Regions from separate parts of the Micromonospora sp. DT4 genome, predicted to be linked through region 3. Evidence: riboswitches for the same ligand, from Rfam matches in the RefSeq annotation. Region 3 holds a riboswitch; each other region holds the start of a gene.

Region 1 (5,446 bases), on a different contig from region 3:
CGCCGGCTTGTCCTCCTGTGTCTCCTGCCGGTTGCCGGCGGCGGCGACCAGGACCACCCGCTTGGCGAGGGCGCGTTCGACGGCCCTGGCCAGTTCGGGGCGGGGCAGGGTCACCCGGGCAGGTTGATCACGTCGGCGCCGTTGTCGACCGCCCAGTCGATGGCTGCGGCGATCTGCCCGGGCAGCGCCTCGTCGTTGGTGCCCTTGGCGTCGGCAGGACCCGGATCGGCAGGATGCGGGCGGCCGGGGCGACACCGCTGAACAGCGCTCCGGTGCCGTCCTGGCCGGCGATGATGCCGGCGACCATCGTGCCGTGGCCCGCCAGGTCGCACTGGCCCCGGTTGGCGGGCAGGTTGTTGAAGTCGCGTCCGGGGAGCACCTGGTTCTTCAGGACCGGGTGGATGGCCGAGACCCCGGAGTCGATGACCGCCACCGTCACACCGGCGCCTCGGGAGAGCGGCCACGCCGAGGCGGGGTCTATCCGGCGCAGCGCCCACGGCATCTCCACCCGGCCGTCCTCGCCGGCCGGGCCGCAGACGGGCGCTGCCGCTGTCGCCGGCGCGCAGGGTGCCACCACCAGTGCGGCCCTGAGCAGGGCCGCGAGCGTTCCACTGAGAACCGCTCGGACGGTACGGCGGGCCGGCTCGGTCGCGCTCGGCGGCAGGCATTCGCGCACCCGCTGAGATTACCGCTGCGTCGCGTCGAGCTGCGGCCCGGCGACGCCGGCCGGACGACGGGTGCGGCGGGGATGGTCAGAGGGGGTCATCGGCGGGGGTCTCGGCGAACAGCGCGAGGAGGTCGCCGACCTGCACCTCGGCCTCGGCGGGGTGCCGGAACCGACCGGCGGGGTTCAGGGTGTACTCGTTACGACGCCCCACCCGGGTGCGGTGCAGGTAACCGCCGGCCTCCAGGTCGGCGACGATGGCCTGGGCGGCCCGCTCGGTGACGCCCACCTCCGCCGCCACGTCGCGCAGCCGCGCGGTGGGGTCGCGGGCGATGGCGAGCAGCACATGCCCGTGGTTGGTGAGGAATGTCCAGTTCCGGCCGCTGCCGGCCGCCGTGCTCGCCATCGTGGGGCCGCCCCTCCGGTGAACGTATGAAATCTAAATCACGCATATCTTGACGCGTCTTGCGGTGCGTGTGACCGTTGAGCGCGAGCCAGCGCCCACCGCCGGCCCGGCTGAAAAGCCCGTTGAGCAGGTCAAACGCGTGGAAAGCGAGGTGCGGGGATGAGTCGTTCCAGTACGTCTGGCGGGCAGCCGGGCGCACAGCGGGCCGTCGATCGAGCGTCGGTCACGACCGAGCCGGCCCGAGCGTACGCCGAGCTGACCGCCGGCAACCGTCGCTTCGTCGGTGGGGCGCCGCGCCACCCCAACCAGGACGCCGGGCACCGGGCCGCCGTGGCGGACGGGCAGCACCCCTTCGCGGTGATCGTCGGCTGCTCCGACTCCCGCCTGGCCGCCGAGATCATCTTCGACCGGGGGCTGGGCGATCTCTTCGTCGTCCGTACGGCCGGGCACACCACCGGGCCGGAGGTGCTGGGCAGCGTCGAGTACGCGGTGACCGTGCTCGGCACTCCCCTCGTGGTGGTGCTCGGTCACGACTCGTGCGGCGCCGTGCAGGCCGCCCGCGAGTCCGTCGCCACCGGCATCGCGCCCCCGGGGCACCTCCCGGCGGTGGTCGACGCGGTGCTGCCCAGCCTCCGGCGCGCCACCGCCGAGGGCGTGGACGACATCGACGGCATCGTCGACATCCACATCGCGCAGACCGTCGAAACGCTGCTCGGGCAGTCGCCCGTGCTGGCCGACGAGGTGGCGCGGGGGCGGTGCGCGGTGGTGGGGATGTCGTACCGGCTCGCCGCCGGAGTGGTGCGACCCGTGACCCCCGTACCGGCCGGTGCCGCGACGGGCGACGCCTCGGACGACCCGGCGACCACCGCCGCCTGACGCGGCCAGCCCCTCACCGAACAGGCCCGAGGGCCGCCCCGCCGGACGCGGGACGGCCCTCGGACTGCTGGTCACCGGGTCAGAGCAGCGACATGTGTACGTGGTCGGTGTGGTTCGACGGGCCGCTGTACGACTTCCAGCCAGTCGCCGGCATCCAGATCTGCCGGTTCCAGATCACGTAGTAGATGCCGAGTCGGTCGGCGTTACGGATGAGGAACGCGGCCACGTTGTTGCCGTACATGCGGGTGTCGTCGTTGTGCCACGGGCTGAAGCCGCTCTTCTGCAACGACCAGTCACAGGCGCGGCCCTTCGGGTGCTCGTACGGTCCGCCGTCGCGGTGGCAGCCCACGAACCGGTTGAACCCGGCCCGCTTGACCTCCTTGTACGCGTGCAGGGTGCGCGGCGTGATGCAGCCGGAGGTGGTCGGATCGTCCTCGCTGCACGACTGCGGCTTCCACTCGCCGTCGGCGGTGCGACCGGGGCCGATCCGGGCGACCGGCGAGACGGCGTCGACCAGGCCGCCGGTGAAACCCTGACCGCCGACGAGCGCGAGCGCCTTGTCCGCGTCGCGCTTGTCCTTCGCCATCAGGGCGGTCTGCTTCTGCTGCTCGTGTACCTCCGCGTCGAGGGCCAGCTTGGCCTGCTCGGCGCGGGCCTTCACCGCGTTGACCTCGGCGAGCTTCTTCTCGTTGACCATGTTCATCTCGTCGAGCGCTGCGGCCCGCTGGACGAACGAGTCCGGGGCGTCGGCCTCCAGCAGCATCGCGATCGCGCCGACCCGCCCGGTCCGGTACGACTGGGCGGCGATCTGCCCGACCTGCGGGGCCAGCGCTGCCAGGTCGGCCTTGGCCCGGTCGACCTCGGCTGCCAGTTCGACCTGCCGCTTCTTGGACTTGTCCAGTTTGGACTTGGCCGCCACGTAGTCCCGGTTGGTCTGCTCGATGACGTCGTTGAGCAGCTTGGGCTCGCCGTCATCCTCGTGCCCGGATGGTGTGGGGGTCGTCGGGGCGGCGTGGGCCGGGAGGGGACCGGCGAGCACGGTCAGCGCGGCGAACACGGCCACCACGGGCGTCAACCAGCGGCGTAGGGGTGCCGTCACAATCTTCCCTTCCGTCGACCGCCGACCGGGTTAGCTGACGGGTTCGGGGCGGAAGTGGCCCCTACCGCTGTCGCGGATTCACCCCACATACCTGGGTCCCCGGCTCGCCGGTTGGCGATTGGGCGGTGGCACCGCAGGCGCCGCTGCGCGCCTTCGTCGGTGACCGGCAGCGAGGTTACCCGAGAGTCCACCGCCTGAGCTACGTCCTGATGCCGACTAAAAGCGTCATTTCGCCATGGCGCTGAGTGACCAGTGACGCGGTTCTCAGGGCGGGTGCCCGATCCGGTCACGTTGAGGAGTGTCACCATGCCGTATCCGTGCTCCTGTTCGGCTCTGGCCACCCGGTGGGTGGCGGTGGATGGGGGTGCGCTCCGCTGCGGATCGGGCCCGTCGGGCCGACCGGCTGGCGGGGAACTGAGAGCGGCCAGCGCCTCTGCGCGGTCCGTGCGGGGGCGCGCTGGCGGGACCTCCGCGTCCGACCCGGCCGTCGACCCGGCCGTCGACCCGGCCGTGGTCGCGACGAGGATCCGTCGTACCCGGTGCGGAGCGGGTCGAGCGGAATGGCTGCGGTCGGAACCCAATGCGAGACTCCCAACGATCCGGTGCGGGGTACGTGCCGGCGGGCCGTGCGGTTCAGCTCCGCCGGACGAACGCGGTGACGGGCGCGTCGGATCGCTGCCTGACGATTCGGCGATCACGGAGGGTGATTCGCCGACCCGGTCGGTGCGGTGCGGCGCGGCGCCGCGCCGTGGCGACGCCGGTGCCCGTCTGGGCGTCCGGATCAGGTGGGTCATCGTCGCAAGATGCTAACCAGTGCGCCGGGGCGCCGCAGATCGTGGCGGAGTGTCGGACGCGCGAACCGCTGACGCTGCCCCGACCGGCGCGCGATGGTGGAGTCATGCCCGCGCCGCCGCCCGACCCCGGACCACCCGCCGATCACCGCCAGCACGCCGAGCCGACCGGGCGCGGCCAACACGCTGGGCGCGGCCAACACGCTGGGCGCGGCCAACACGCTGGGCGCGGCCAACACGCTGGGCACGACCCGGTGATGTTCCGTCGCCGGTTCTGGGTCTGTCTGGTGCTCACCGTGCCGGTGGTGCTGACAAGTCATCTGGTGATGGACCGGCTCGGACTCCGGCTGGACGTACCGGGTCGCTCCTGGGTGGGGCCGGTGCTCGGCTCGGTGGTGTTCCTCTGGGGTGGCTGGCCGTTCCTGGTCGGCGCGGTACGCGAGGTGCGCGATCGCGCACCGGGCATGATGCTGCTGGTCGCGATGGCGATCACCGTGGCGTACGCCGCGTCGCTGGCGACCAGCCTGGATGCCTTCGACCTGGACTTCTGGTGGGAGCTGGCGGCGCTGGTCACCATCATGCTGCTGGGTCACTGGCAGGAGATGAAGGCCATCGGGCAGGCCCACGGGGCGCTGGCGGCGCTGGCGGCCCTGTTGCCCGACGAGGCCGAGCGTGTGGCGGCGGACGGGCAGGTCGAGCGCGTGCCGGTCGACGCGCTGCGGGTGGGCGACGTGGCGCTGGTCCGGCCCGGTGGCCGGGTACCGGCCGACGGCCGGATCGTCGACGGCGATGCCGAGTTGGACGAATCGATGATCACGGGCGAGTCGCGTCCGGTCGCCCGGTCGGTGGGCGACCGGGTGGTGGCCGGCACGGTCGCCACCGACTCGGCGATCCGGGTCCGGTTCAAGGCGCTGGGCGACCAGACCGCGCTCGCGGGCATCCAGCGCATGGTCGCGGAGGCGCAACGTTCGGGCGGGCAGGCCCAACTGCTCGCCGACCGGTTCGCCGCCGCGCTGTTCTACGTGGCCACCGGTACCGCCGTGCTCACCCTGGTGGTCTGGATCGCGCTCGGCGAGCCCGACCAGGCGGTGGTGCGTACCGTCACCGTTCTGGTGATCGCCTGCCCGCACGCGCTCGGCCTGGCCATCCCGCTCGTCGTCGCGCTCTCCACGGCCCTGGCGGCGCGGGGCGGGATCCTGGTCAAGGACCGGGTGGCGTTGGAGCGTATGCGGACCGTCGACGCGGTGCTCTTCGACAAGACCGGTACGCTGACCCGGGGTGAGCACGTGGTCACCGACCTGGTGACGAGTCCCGGCGTGGGGCGGGACGAGGCGTTGCGGATCGCCGCCGGTGTCGAGTCCGACAGCGAGCATCCGCTGGCCCGGGCGATCGTGGCGGCGGCCGGGCCGGGTGGCCCGGCGCGGGCCGTCGACTTCCGGTCGCTGCCGGGCCGTGGTGTACGGGCCACCATCGACGGTACGGAGTACGCGGTGGGCGGGCCGGCCCTGCTGCGGGAGCGGGGTGGGCCGCTGCCGGACGACCTGCGGGAGGCGACCGGGCGCTGGTCGTCGGGCGGTGCCGTGGTGCTGTATCTCCTGCGGCTGCCGGAC
Region 2 (5,446 bases), on a different contig from region 3:
CCGGCTCTGGGGCGTCGGGCCGGTTACCGCGGCCAAGCTGCGGGAACGCCGGATCCGTACCGTCGCGGACGTGGCCCGGCTCGGCGAGGCCGCGCTGGTGTCGCTGCTCGGGCCGGGTGCCGGCCGGCACCTGCACGCCCTCGCCCACGACCGCGACCCCCGGGCCGTGCAGGTGAACCGCCGTCGGCTCGGCGGCGCTCACCCGGGCGGTGCTGCTCGGCCGCGATCCCGGGGTCGAGATGCCGCTATTGCCGGACTAGAAACGCCCCGGCTGCTGCGACCGGAGACACATCACAGCAGGTCGACGGTTTAGTCGGCCGCCCATGGGTGACCCTTGTGGGGTACAGCCTGACGAGGGGGGCACATGTCCGACGACACCAGCAACCGACCGAGCCGCCGCGCCGAACGCCCGCACGACGTGACCAACCCGCTGCTCTGGCAGCTCGCGGTCGACGTGCTCGCTGCCCACGAGCCCGACGACGAGGGGCACTGCGGCAATCTCCAGTGCGCCGGCCAGGCCTGGCCGTGCTCGGCCCGCACGGGCGCCGAGCAGTCGCTGCGGATGGCCCGCAGCACCGCCGACCCGGTCGAGATGACCATCGACGGTGGCGCGGCCGGCACCGGCTGGCCGGCCGAGGCGGCCGCACCGGCACCGCGCTGGGGCTGGAACGGCGACGCGGCGGCGCGCCGCGAGGCGGGGACGGCCGCCTCGGCGGCGTGACGTGTCCCGCGCGGAGAAAGCCAGACGAACGAACGCTCGGCCGGTGACTCGGCCGAGCGTTCGTCTGTCGTGCGTCAGAGAGCGAGCCGCTGGCCCGGGAGGATCAGGCCCGGGTCGACGCCGATCAGCTGCCGGTTACGCTCGTACAGGGCCTGCCAGCCGCCGGCCTGGCGGTGACGCTCGGCAATCTCCGACAGGGTGTCCCCCGGCTTGACCACGTACGTGTCTCCGCTGGCCGCCGGGGTGGTCCGCTCGTGACCACGGGTCGCCGGCTGGTCGCCCCGGGACGACCGCTCCTTGCCGCCGGTGGACGTCGACGACTTGGTCGCCTTCGACGACTTGGTGGTCGACTTCGTCGAGGACTTCGGGGTGGACTTCGTGGCCGAGCCGCCCGACGAGCCGCCCTTGCGGCCGCAGGTCGGCCACGCGCCGATGCCCTGCCCGTCGAGCACCTTCTCCGCGATCGCGATCTGCTCCCCGCGGCTGGCCAGGTCGGCGCGGGCGGCGTACTTCGTGCCGCCGTAGCCGGCCCAGGTGCCCTGCGAGAACTGCAACCCGCCGTAGTAGCCGTTCCCGGTGTTGATCTTCCAGTTGCCGCCCGACTCGCACTGGGCGACCGCGTCCCAGTTGACGCCGGCCTGAGCCGGGGCCGCCGGGCCGAAGAGGACGACGGCGCCGGTGACCGCGCCGACGGCCAGGGTGCCGACGGCGACGCGGCGGGTGGTGACCCGTCGGTGACGGGGGGTGTACGCAGATGTCATTGTTCATTCCTCCACGCCGGCGAGGTGAGCTGTCGGGTTCGGGCCGAGGAGCCCGGCCGCGCGCTGGCGGCTTCACCCCGAGGTGACATGCACCGAGGAACGTTGGGTCCCCCGCTCCTGCCCGGGTTCTTTTCCCGACGACCGGGGGCAGGATTTGGCGTTGCCGGTCGCGGCGTCCACGGTGGTGGACCCGACCGACGGTAGGCACGGTCGGTGAACATCGCCCACCGCTTGTGAAGTTGTTCACCGGCCCACGCGGGGCGCCTTTCCCAGCGGTTGCGGACCACGTGCACCTGTGCACCGACCACCGTGGACCGCTTCGGATCAGGACCGGCTGTCACCGGTGAATTGACGTTCAGACAGGAAACCGTAGATGGACGGTCGCGATGCTCTGAAGCGCACCGGGTCGATCCCGGAGACAATCCCCAGGAGGAGATCATGCCCATCCACCAGAGTCGCAACGGCCGTCGCCGCGCTGCGGCCACCCTCGTGGCCGTACTGGCCGGCGCCGGCCTGACCCTGGCCACGCCGACCGCCGCGCAGGCGTCCAGCCCGTGCACCAGCCTGACCTTCTACCGGGTCGGCGGCTACCCGGGCGGGGCGGACATGCACGTCCCCACCGTCGGCTGGCAGACCGGAAACAAGCACTGCTACCTCACCTACGGCCACTCGGGCTCGGCAGTGTTGGTGCTGCAGGAGGCGCTGAACAACTGCTACTCGCGATCGCTCACCCTCGACGGCAACTACGGCTCGAAGACCCGCGAGGCCGTCCGGTACGCCCAGCACAGGATCAATGAGGACATCGTGTACGCGGACATCGCCGAGGACGGCGAGTACGGCCCACAGACCCGCGCGTACATGGGCTTCGCGATCTTCGGGGTCGACGGCGGCCCGGTCATTCCCAACGTCTGCTACTACCCGGGCTGAACCCCACCACAGCGCCGGTCGGAATCCCCCGTCGGAGTCCGGCCGGCGCTGCTGTGGTCCCTCCCTGAGGTGCGGCGACGCCGAGTAGCCCATGCCCGGCGCCGCCGCCGGATCAGCAGACCCGGACCGCCTCGATCCGCTGGTTCCAGCTACCCCCGATCGCGGCCGAGTCGTACGCCAGGTTCGCCCGGTAGCCGTAGGCGTGCTGGTAGCCGAGCAGACCCGTGGCGTTGGCGTTGTCCCAGAAGGTGGAGACGGTGCCGGACGGCCGGTTGTTGATGATCGATTGTGTCCGGTTGCGGAAGTACGAGGGCAGCGGGACGTCGTTGCATCCGTTGTACGGCCCGTCGAGCAGGAAGATGTCGCCGCTGAAGTTGATCCCGGCGTACAGGCAGAGCAGACCCGACGGGCAGGCATAGTTGGCGGCCTGGGCCGGGCTCGGGGCGACGCCGATCGCGGCGCCCAGGGCGACCGTGCCGAGCAGGGCGGACGCGAACCTTCGCAGAGCACTTCGCACGATGGTGACCTCCGGTGTCGTCACGACCGGGACAGGCCGTGAGTCAAGTTGCCGACATCGCGTTGATCGATGTCCTTCTGCCAACGATGATCTGCGCGGAAGGTCGACGAATTCCTGCCGGAACCTCAATCCAGCTGTCCCGGTGCCGTTGGGGCCGACCGGCGGCACAGCGAGCGGCGGTTCATGGAGATTCGGGTCCTCGGGCCGGTCGAGGTCTGGGCGGATGGTCATCCGGTCGATGCCGGAGCGGCGCGCCAGCGCGCTGTTCTGGCCGCGCTGGCGGTCGACGTGGGCCGACCGGTGCACCTGGAGTCTCTGGTGGACCGGGTCTGGGGCGACGCCTCGCCGCCCAGGGTTCGCCACAACCTGCACGTCTACCTCGCCCGGCTCCGCCGTGTGCTGGCCGACGCGGGCGCACCGGACGCGCTGGTACGACGGTCGGGCGGATACCTGCTGGACCTGCCACCGGAGACGGTGGACGGCCCGCACTTCGACGCGCTGCGGCACCGGGCCGACGGGCTGCCCGACGGGGACCCCGAGCGGGTGGAGTTGCTGCGCAGAGCGCTGGAGTTGTGGCGTGGCGAGCCGCTGGCCGGGCTGCCCGGCGAGTGGGCGGCCCGGGTCCGGCAGGACTGGCACCGCCGGCACACCGACACCGTCGTGCAGTGGGCGCGTGGGCTGTTGCGCCGGGGCGAGCCGGATGCGGTGATCGATCCGCTGACCCGGCTCGCCGACGATCATCCGCTCGACGAACCGGTCGCCGCCGTGCTGCTGCACGCGCTGGCCGCGGCCGGTCGGGGCGCGCAGGCGCTGACGTACTACGCCCGGCTGCGGGACCGGCTCGCCGACGCGCTCGGCGTGGATCCGGGCGTCGAGCTTCGCCAGCTGCACCAGGCCATCCTGCGCGGCGAGGTCACCGTGCCGACCCCGGAGGTATCTCCCGCCCCGCCCGGCGCGGGCCTCGTCGCCCGGACGCGGCCGGACCACCCGATCCCCGCGCAGTTGCCGTCGGATGTCCGGGGCTTCGCCGGGCGGGGTCCGGAGCTGGCCCGTCTGGACGCGCTGCGGGCGTCCGCCGAGGCACGCCCCGGGGCGGTCCCACTGGCCGTGCTCTCCGGAGCGGGCGGGGTCGGCAAGACGGCCCTCGCCGTACACTGGGCCCACCGGGTCGCCGGCCATTTCCCGGACGGGCAGCTCTACGCCAACCTGGGCGGCTACAGCCACAGCGGCGTCGTCCGAAGCGCCGAGCAGGTGGTCAGGGGCTTCCTGGCCGCGCTCGGAGTGCCGCCGCGGGAGGTCCCGGCGGACGAGCAGGCGCAGACAGCGCTGTACCGCAGCCTGCTCGCCGGTCGACAGATGCTGGTGCTGCTCGACAATGCCCGGGACGCCGCGCAGGTCCGACCGCTGCTGCCGGGCACGGCCAGCTGCCTGGTGCTGGTGACCAGCCGGGATCGACTCACCGGTCTGGTGGCCACCGAGGGCGCCGAGGCGGTCGTACTGGATCTGCTCACCGCCGAGGACGCCCAGGACCTGCTGTACGCGCGGATCGGGGCGCGGGCGAAGGCCGAGCGGGCCGCCGTCGACGAGCTGGTCCGGATCTGTGACCGGCTACCGCTGGCCCTGGTCGTGGTGGCGGCCCGGGCGGTGGTCCGGCCCCAACTTCCGCTGACCGAGTTGGGCGCGCAGCTCCGGGCCGACGGCCGGCTGGATGGGCTGGACACGGGCGACCACGACAGCAGCGTGCGGGCGGCGCTGTCCTGGTCCTACCGACTGCTGTCGACGCCGACCGCGCGGCTGTTCCGGCTGGTCGGGGGCAGCACGGACGTGACGGTGAGCACGGCGGCCGGGGTCAGTCTCGTCGGCGCCGACCGGCGGGCCGTCCAGGCGGCGTTCGCCGAGCTGGCGGACGCGCATCTGATGCTGGAGCGTGCCCCGGACCGGTACGCGATGCATGACCTGTTGCGGGCGTTCGCGGCCGAGCTGTCCGCCGAGCACGATCCGGCCGGCGACCGGGCCGAGGCGCGCGGCCGGCTCTTCGACCACTACCTGCACAGCGCGCACGCCGCGGCCGTGCTGCTGCATCCGCACTGGGATCCGATCACTCTCGCCCCGGCCGTCGCCGGCGTGCGGCCGGAGAAGTTCGGCGACCATGACGAGGCCGTGGCGTGGTTCACGCGCGAGCGCGACGTGCTGATCGCGCTCGTGGATCGGTGCGCCGTCAGCGGGGCCGACCGACACGCCTGGCAGCTGGCCTGGAGCCTGACCAGTTTCCTGGACCGCCAGGGCGGCTGGCACGACCAGTTGGCGGTGCAGCGTTCGGCGCTGGCGGCGGCCCGGCGCAGCGGTGCGGTGGCCGGGCAGGCGCACGCGCACCGCAGCCTGGCGCGGGCGCAGGCCCGACTGGGTCGGCTCGACGAGGCGCCCGGTCAGCTCCGGCGGGCGCTTGAGCTGTTCCGCGAGCTGGGCGATCCGGCCAACCAGGGGCACACCTACCTCGATCTCGCCGAGGTGGCCGACCGG
Region 3 (5,446 bases):
CGGGGTGTGCGCCCGCTCGTAGAGGCGGTACAGGTTCTCCCCGCCCCACAGCTCGTGCCCGCCGGAGATGCGAAAGGCCGGGGTGTCGACGTCGATCGTGATCGTGTCCGGCCGGTACGTCTGCAGCTTGAGCGCGTGTGCACCGCTCTCGGCGACCGCGTCCACGATGGCCAGCGCCCGGTCCAGGTCACCGTTGTGGTTACCGGACATCTCGGCGACCACGAAGGGTCGCTCCCCGGCACCGACCGCGTGCGGTCCGATCTTGATTGTCGCCGTCATCCCGACCTCTGTTCCCTACGCCCGCACCGGGGTGCGGTGGTGCTGTCGTCGTCCACCCGACGGGCAGACGACCTGAAATGCTCCGGTGCCGGCTCGCGGCGTGCCGGTGCGCCCCGACGGGTCACGGCAGGCGGCCGCCGGCCAGCGCGTCCGACCGTCCCGGCAGGCCGGCGGTGTGCCCGGCCTCCGGCCTGCTCACCGACGCCGCCGGTCGGGAGGGGTCGTCGGCCGTCGACGAGTCGGCGCCACCGGCCGGGCTGGGCCGGCGCCACCGACCCGTGACCCGATGCGCCTGCCGCAGCGCCGAGTACGTCAGCCAGTCACCGCGCCCGACCAGGCGGTGCTTCAGCCCGGTGACGCCCGACGGCATCGGATAGCCCCCGGTGGGCAGGTATCGGCGGTAGTGCTCGGTCACCCGGTGGAAGAAGGCGCGCCGCAGGTGCGGGTGCAGCCGGTCGTCGTTGCCGACCACCACCAGGTAGTGGCTGATCATCAGTTGGAACAGCTCGGCCCGCAGGCCCTCGACCGGGTGCCGGCGGGCGACCCACTCCATCAGCCGCTCGTACTGGCCGAACGCGTCGAAGTGCCGGCCGCTGCGGGTGGAGGTGATCGCGCCCTGGCGGCCCTGCCGGTACAGGTAGCAGACCCGGTCCAGCACCGAGATCTTCTCCGCGCCGATCAGCAGCGGGTGGCTGAAGGGGATGTCCTCGTACCAGCCGGGGAAGAAGCGCAGCTCCAGCTCGTCGAGGAAGGCCCGGCGTACCACCTTGTTCCACGCGGTGTGCTGCACCCGCAGCAGTTGCGGCTGGTCGGCCAGGCGGGCCACGCCCGGCACCCCGCGCAGCAGGTGGCTGCTCGCGTCGACCTTCCGCCGGCCGTCCTCGTGCACCCGCAGGTGGTCCAGCATCAGCACGTCGGGCTGGTGTTCGCGCAGCCGGTCCAGCACCGCCGCGATCGTGCCCGGGGGCAACCAGTCGTCGCTGTCGACGAACCAGACGTACTCGCCGGTGGCCACGTCGAGGCCCGCGTTGCGGGCCAGGCCCAGACCAACGTTCTTTTCCAGGTGTACGACGCGGACGGTGTCGCGCCCGGCGGCGTAGGACCGCAGCATCGCGCCGCAGCCGTCCGGGGAGGCGTCGTCCACGGCGATCAGCTCGACCGCCTCCGACTCGCCCGCTGGGATGTCCGCCCGAATCGACTCGAGGCACTGGTACAGGTACGCCTCGACGCCGTAGACAGGCACGACGATGCTCAGCAGCGGCGCGTGCGTCGGCTCATTGACCACGTCGCCACCTTTGACGACGTGGATGGCCAGCCCCGGAACCACACGTGGCCGAGGATGGTGGACTCCCTGAACACCCGCGAAGCGGAAGGTTAACAACGGCCGCCCGGTTCACCCGGGAGTGACCCGGTAGGGTGCCTCGGTGCGGTCCTGCCGGGCCGTCGCGGGCGTCGCCGTCGCGTCGTCCGACGCCGCGGGCCGAGGAGGAGACGTACGTGCTGGTGACCCTGCGGAGCGTCGGGACGCCGGCATGACGAGCACCGCCGACGCGCCGGCCGCGCCGCCCGCCCCCGCCCGGTTGCCCTCACTGACCGGGCTGCGGTGGATCGCCGCTCTGCTGGTCTTCGGGTTCCACGCCGGGACGATGCGGATCATCGCCGAGCCGGACTACAAGGCCGTCGTCGACGCCCTCTTCACCCTCGGCCTGTCGGGTGTGCAGTTCTTCTTCATCCTCAGCGGCTTCGTGCTGGTCTGGTCGGCCCGCCCGGGCGACTCGCGGCTGACCTTCTGGCGTCGCCGCGTCGCGAAGATCTACCCGAACCACCTGGTGCTGTGGGCCGTCGCGCTGCTGGCCGCCTGGTGGTTCGCCGATCCCGTCCTGCCGGCCGTCGCCGTGGAGAACCTGCTGCTGTTGCAGGCCTGGGACCCCCGGCTGGGCTGGTTCTACAGCGTCAACACGGTGAGCTGGTCGCTGTCCTGCGAGTTCTTCTTCTATCTCTGTCTTCCGCTGGCGCTGCCCCTGCTGCGCCGGGCGCGACCCGCGGTGCTCTGGACGCTTGTCGTCGCGCTGCCGCTGCTGATCCTCGCGCTCTGGCCGGCGCAGCACCTGGTGCCCGAGGCGAGCCGCTGGTGGTTCACCCAGATCTTCCCGCCGGTGCGGTCCCTGGAGTTCTGGCTGGGCGCGGTGGCTGCCGAGCTGATGCTCCGGGGTCTGTGGCGCGGACCGGGACTGACGGCCGCCACCGCGATCTTCGTGGGCACCTGGGTGGCTGCCGGGCAGTGGATCCGCGCCGAGTTGTGGACGACCCTGCTCGCCGTCGCGTACCTGTTGGTGATCGCCGCCGCCGCCGACGCCGACGTGCGGGACCAGCCCTCACCGTGGCGCTCGCGCCCGCTGGTCTGGCTCGGCGAGGTCTCCTTCGCCTTCTACCTGGTGCACGTGCTGGTGATGACCAGCGTGCTGCGGCTCAGCGGTGACTGGGGGACCGGTTTCGAGGGCTGGCAGGGCCCTGCGGTGGTGCTCGGGTTCCTGCTCGTGAACCTAATGCTCGCCGGGTTGTTGCACCGCTACGTCGAGACGCCGATGATGCGCCGGCTCGCGCCGCGTCGCCCGGCCCGAGCGCCGCTCGTCCCCCATCAGCGCGCCTCCGAGGTCAAGGCTGGTGATGCCGGGGACGGTACGGCCGGCGGTGCCGAGATCGGCGGCCGTGCGGCGGGCGGCGGCGCAGTCAATGGTGCCGCGCAAGATCCCGCTCGATCCTGGTTGTAGTGGTGTCGTCTGTCGACCGAGGCCACTACATCAACGATTGAGCACCTGTCCCCTGTGGTGGGTGGCGCGCTGGGCGGCCCGGGTGCTGACCAGCCTCGCCGTGCTCTCTCTCGCCCTCGGCGCGGTCCGTCGACGCGCAGCCCGCGCTGCACGGTGCTCCGGGCGTCCTGCGTGGCCCGCCGACGGCCGTGACCCCGGCACCCATGGGCTCGGAGCGGTTGCTCGGAGCCGCCGGCTCGACCAGCCGGGCTCCCCGAGCGCCGCCGGCCTAACGGGTCACACACCGGGCACACGCCATCCGGCGAGCGCCGAGTGCCGAGCCACACCGGCCACCGGGTCCACCTCGGGCAGCGCCGCCGGGCCGAGCGCCCGCCACCGCACCTGACGACACACCGCCCGCACCCTCGCCGTGCGGCATCCCATCGCTTACGTGCTCATGCCGGGGCGTTGCCGACTCCGCGCACCCCCCGCGCACCCCCGGCGAGTACGCGGCCCGGGAGCGCTATCTGCACCGTGCCGCGATGGCTGCCCACTGGCGCGGGGAGCTGACCATGGCTCAGCTCGGTGACGTGTTCGGGCACCGGCGCGGCTGGGACCCCCGTCGGCACCCGGTCGAGCAGGAGGTGCTGCTCATCCGGGCGGTCCGTCACGCGAGGCTGGCCGACCACCGGGCGGCCGTGGAGCGGGAGCGGTCGGCCTGGCGGGACACGGAGCTGGCGGCCGAGTCGGCGCGCACCCTCGCCGAGGAGGCGTACGCGGCGGCGGTGCGGTTGCGGCCGAGCCCGGCGCTCTCACGGCGCACGGCCACGCGGGCGTCGCGTACGGCCGTCGTGGCACGCTGGCGTCCGGCCCGGGCCGGTTGAGCCCGATCCGTTATGTGAGGCGGGTCACCGGCAATCAAAATCGGGCGACCGGCATCATCGGGGGCCATTGTTCCCGCGATTGCGGCGGCGTTGTCGCGGCCTGTCCGGTTGTCGCCCACAGGTGCCGCCGGAACCGGTTGTCCCATCGAGTCACGTCATCGGTAAAACGCGCAGAAATTGCCGGGCCAATCGATGTTTACGCAGGTGGGAGCGGCTTGGCAGAGTGCGCATCGGCCAGTACTGTCGTCCCGTCCGGTGCGGTAACCGATCGCAGGAGGCGACGCCGTGCCGACCCGCTCAATCGTGATCAACGAACCGGGGACCCACAGTAAGTCCGGGGTGAATCCGCGAGCCACGGCCCGCGGTAGGGCGATCTTCCCGCCCGAATCCGTCAGCTAACCCGGTAGGCGGTGACGGAAGGAGTTTCATCCTCGTGCAGCACTCCTCGACCCCTTCGTTGTTTCCCCGCCTCCACGGCGTCGCGGTGTCCCCGCTCATCCGCCTCGTGACGGTGAGCTGACCCCCCGGGTCACCGCCTTTCCCGCCCGGCCGTGCCGGGCGTTCCCCTGAGCGGTCCACCATCCGCGGGCCACGGCCCCGCGCGCTGGCGCCTGCCCGGATACCGGTCGAGCCCGGTGTGCCGCTCACCCCCCCGAACCGTGGAGGACCTCGTGAAGCACACCCTGAAGCGTCAGCTCCGTCGTCTCGCGATCGAGCGCCCGTACCAGATCGTCGCCGCCTCCGCCGCGGCCCTCGCGATCGCCACCACCACCGGCGCCCTGGTCGCCGGCGCCGCCGACGCCCCCGCCGGCCAGCGCACCCCGACCGCGGTCGCCGAGATGCGCAGTGAGACCGTCGCCTCCCGTGGCGAGGTCCGGTCCGCGGCCCCGTCGGCGAGCGCCGCGCCGAGCTCCGCCGCCCCGGCCACCAGTGCCGCGTCGCCCGCCGCGAAGGCCACGAGCAACCCGGACCTCACCCGTAAGCCGACGCCGCCGAAGCCGCCCGCGACCAAGGTGCTCGACTACGACTACGAGGCGCAGAACACGTACTACAACTGCGGCCCGGCGGCCACCCGCAACGCCCTGAGCGCCAGCGGCATCGACCGTACGCAGGAGGAGCTGGGCGCCGAGCTGGGCACCACCGAGATGGGCACCAACTCGGCCGAGGACACCACCCGGGTGCTCAACGCCGAGGTGAAGGGCTCCCCGTACCGCACCCGCATGTTCGAGGGCGCGCCCAGCCCAGCCCAGATCGACCGCCTTGCGGCCGACGTCGTCAAGGCCATCACCGACGGCCGGGGCGTGGTGGCCAACGTCGTCGGCGATGCCACCGACAGCGACGGCGGCTGGCACTCCTACGGCGGTGGGCACTACATCGCCGTCGTGGGCTACAAGGACAACGGCCGGACCGTGCGGATCGCCGACTCGGCGAACCCGGCCGACCCGGCGTACTGGATCACCACGATCGACCTGGCCAACTGGATCGCCAGCCGGGGCTACTCCGCCTGATCCAGGCGTGACACCCCACGACGCC

The links. Region 3 has a riboswitch for cyclic di-AMP ahead of ACLQ24_RS17335 (C39 family peptidase). Riboswitches for the same ligand answer to the same signal wherever they lie in the genome.
Region 1: it holds a riboswitch for cyclic di-AMP, as region 3 does, so the genes downstream of both, ACLQ24_RS09355 (coiled-coil domain-containing protein) here and ACLQ24_RS17335 (C39 family peptidase) in region 3, are expected to answer to the same signal.
Region 2: it holds a riboswitch for cyclic di-AMP, as region 3 does, so the genes downstream of both, ACLQ24_RS16135 (transglycosylase family protein) here and ACLQ24_RS17335 (C39 family peptidase) in region 3, are expected to answer to the same signal.

The regions. Positions count from the first base shown of each region.
Region 1 is NZ_JBNCKT010000021.1:41,582-47,027, reverse strand. Features, by position in the region: partial or broken gene ACLQ24_RS09375 (S8 family serine peptidase) at 1-57, opposite strand, end outside; gene ACLQ24_RS09370 (S8 family serine peptidase) at 128-676, opposite strand; gene ACLQ24_RS09365 (helix-turn-helix transcriptional regulator) at 753-1,070, opposite strand; gene ACLQ24_RS09360 (carbonic anhydrase) at 1,230-1,946, shown strand; gene ACLQ24_RS09355 (coiled-coil domain-containing protein) at 2,026-3,045, opposite strand; cyclic di-AMP (ydaO/yuaA leader) riboswitch at 3,050-3,180, opposite strand; gene ACLQ24_RS09350 (hypothetical protein) at 3,933-4,094, shown strand; gene ACLQ24_RS09345 (copper-translocating P-type ATPase) at 4,094-5,446, shown strand, end outside.
Region 2 is NZ_JBNCKT010000050.1:13,414-18,859, forward strand. Features, by position in the region: partial or broken gene ACLQ24_RS16125 (DNA polymerase IV) at 1-259, shown strand, start outside; gene ACLQ24_RS16130 (hypothetical protein) at 365-721, shown strand; gene ACLQ24_RS16135 (transglycosylase family protein) at 796-1,482, opposite strand; cyclic di-AMP (ydaO/yuaA leader) riboswitch at 1,482-1,652, opposite strand; gene ACLQ24_RS16140 (peptidoglycan-binding domain-containing protein) at 1,921-2,409, shown strand; gene ACLQ24_RS16145 (peptidase inhibitor family I36 protein) at 2,522-2,926, opposite strand; gene ACLQ24_RS16150 (AfsR/SARP family transcriptional regulator) at 3,110-5,446, shown strand, end outside.
Region 3 is NZ_JBNCKT010000057.1:4,862-10,307, forward strand. Features, by position in the region: gene pseI (pseudaminic acid synthase) at 1-279, opposite strand, end outside; gene ACLQ24_RS17320 (glycosyltransferase family 2 protein) at 401-1,564, opposite strand; gene ACLQ24_RS17325 (acyltransferase family protein) at 1,812-3,050, shown strand; gene ACLQ24_RS17330 (hypothetical protein) at 3,572-3,913, shown strand; cyclic di-AMP (ydaO/yuaA leader) riboswitch at 4,198-4,338, shown strand; gene ACLQ24_RS17335 (C39 family peptidase) at 4,573-5,421, shown strand.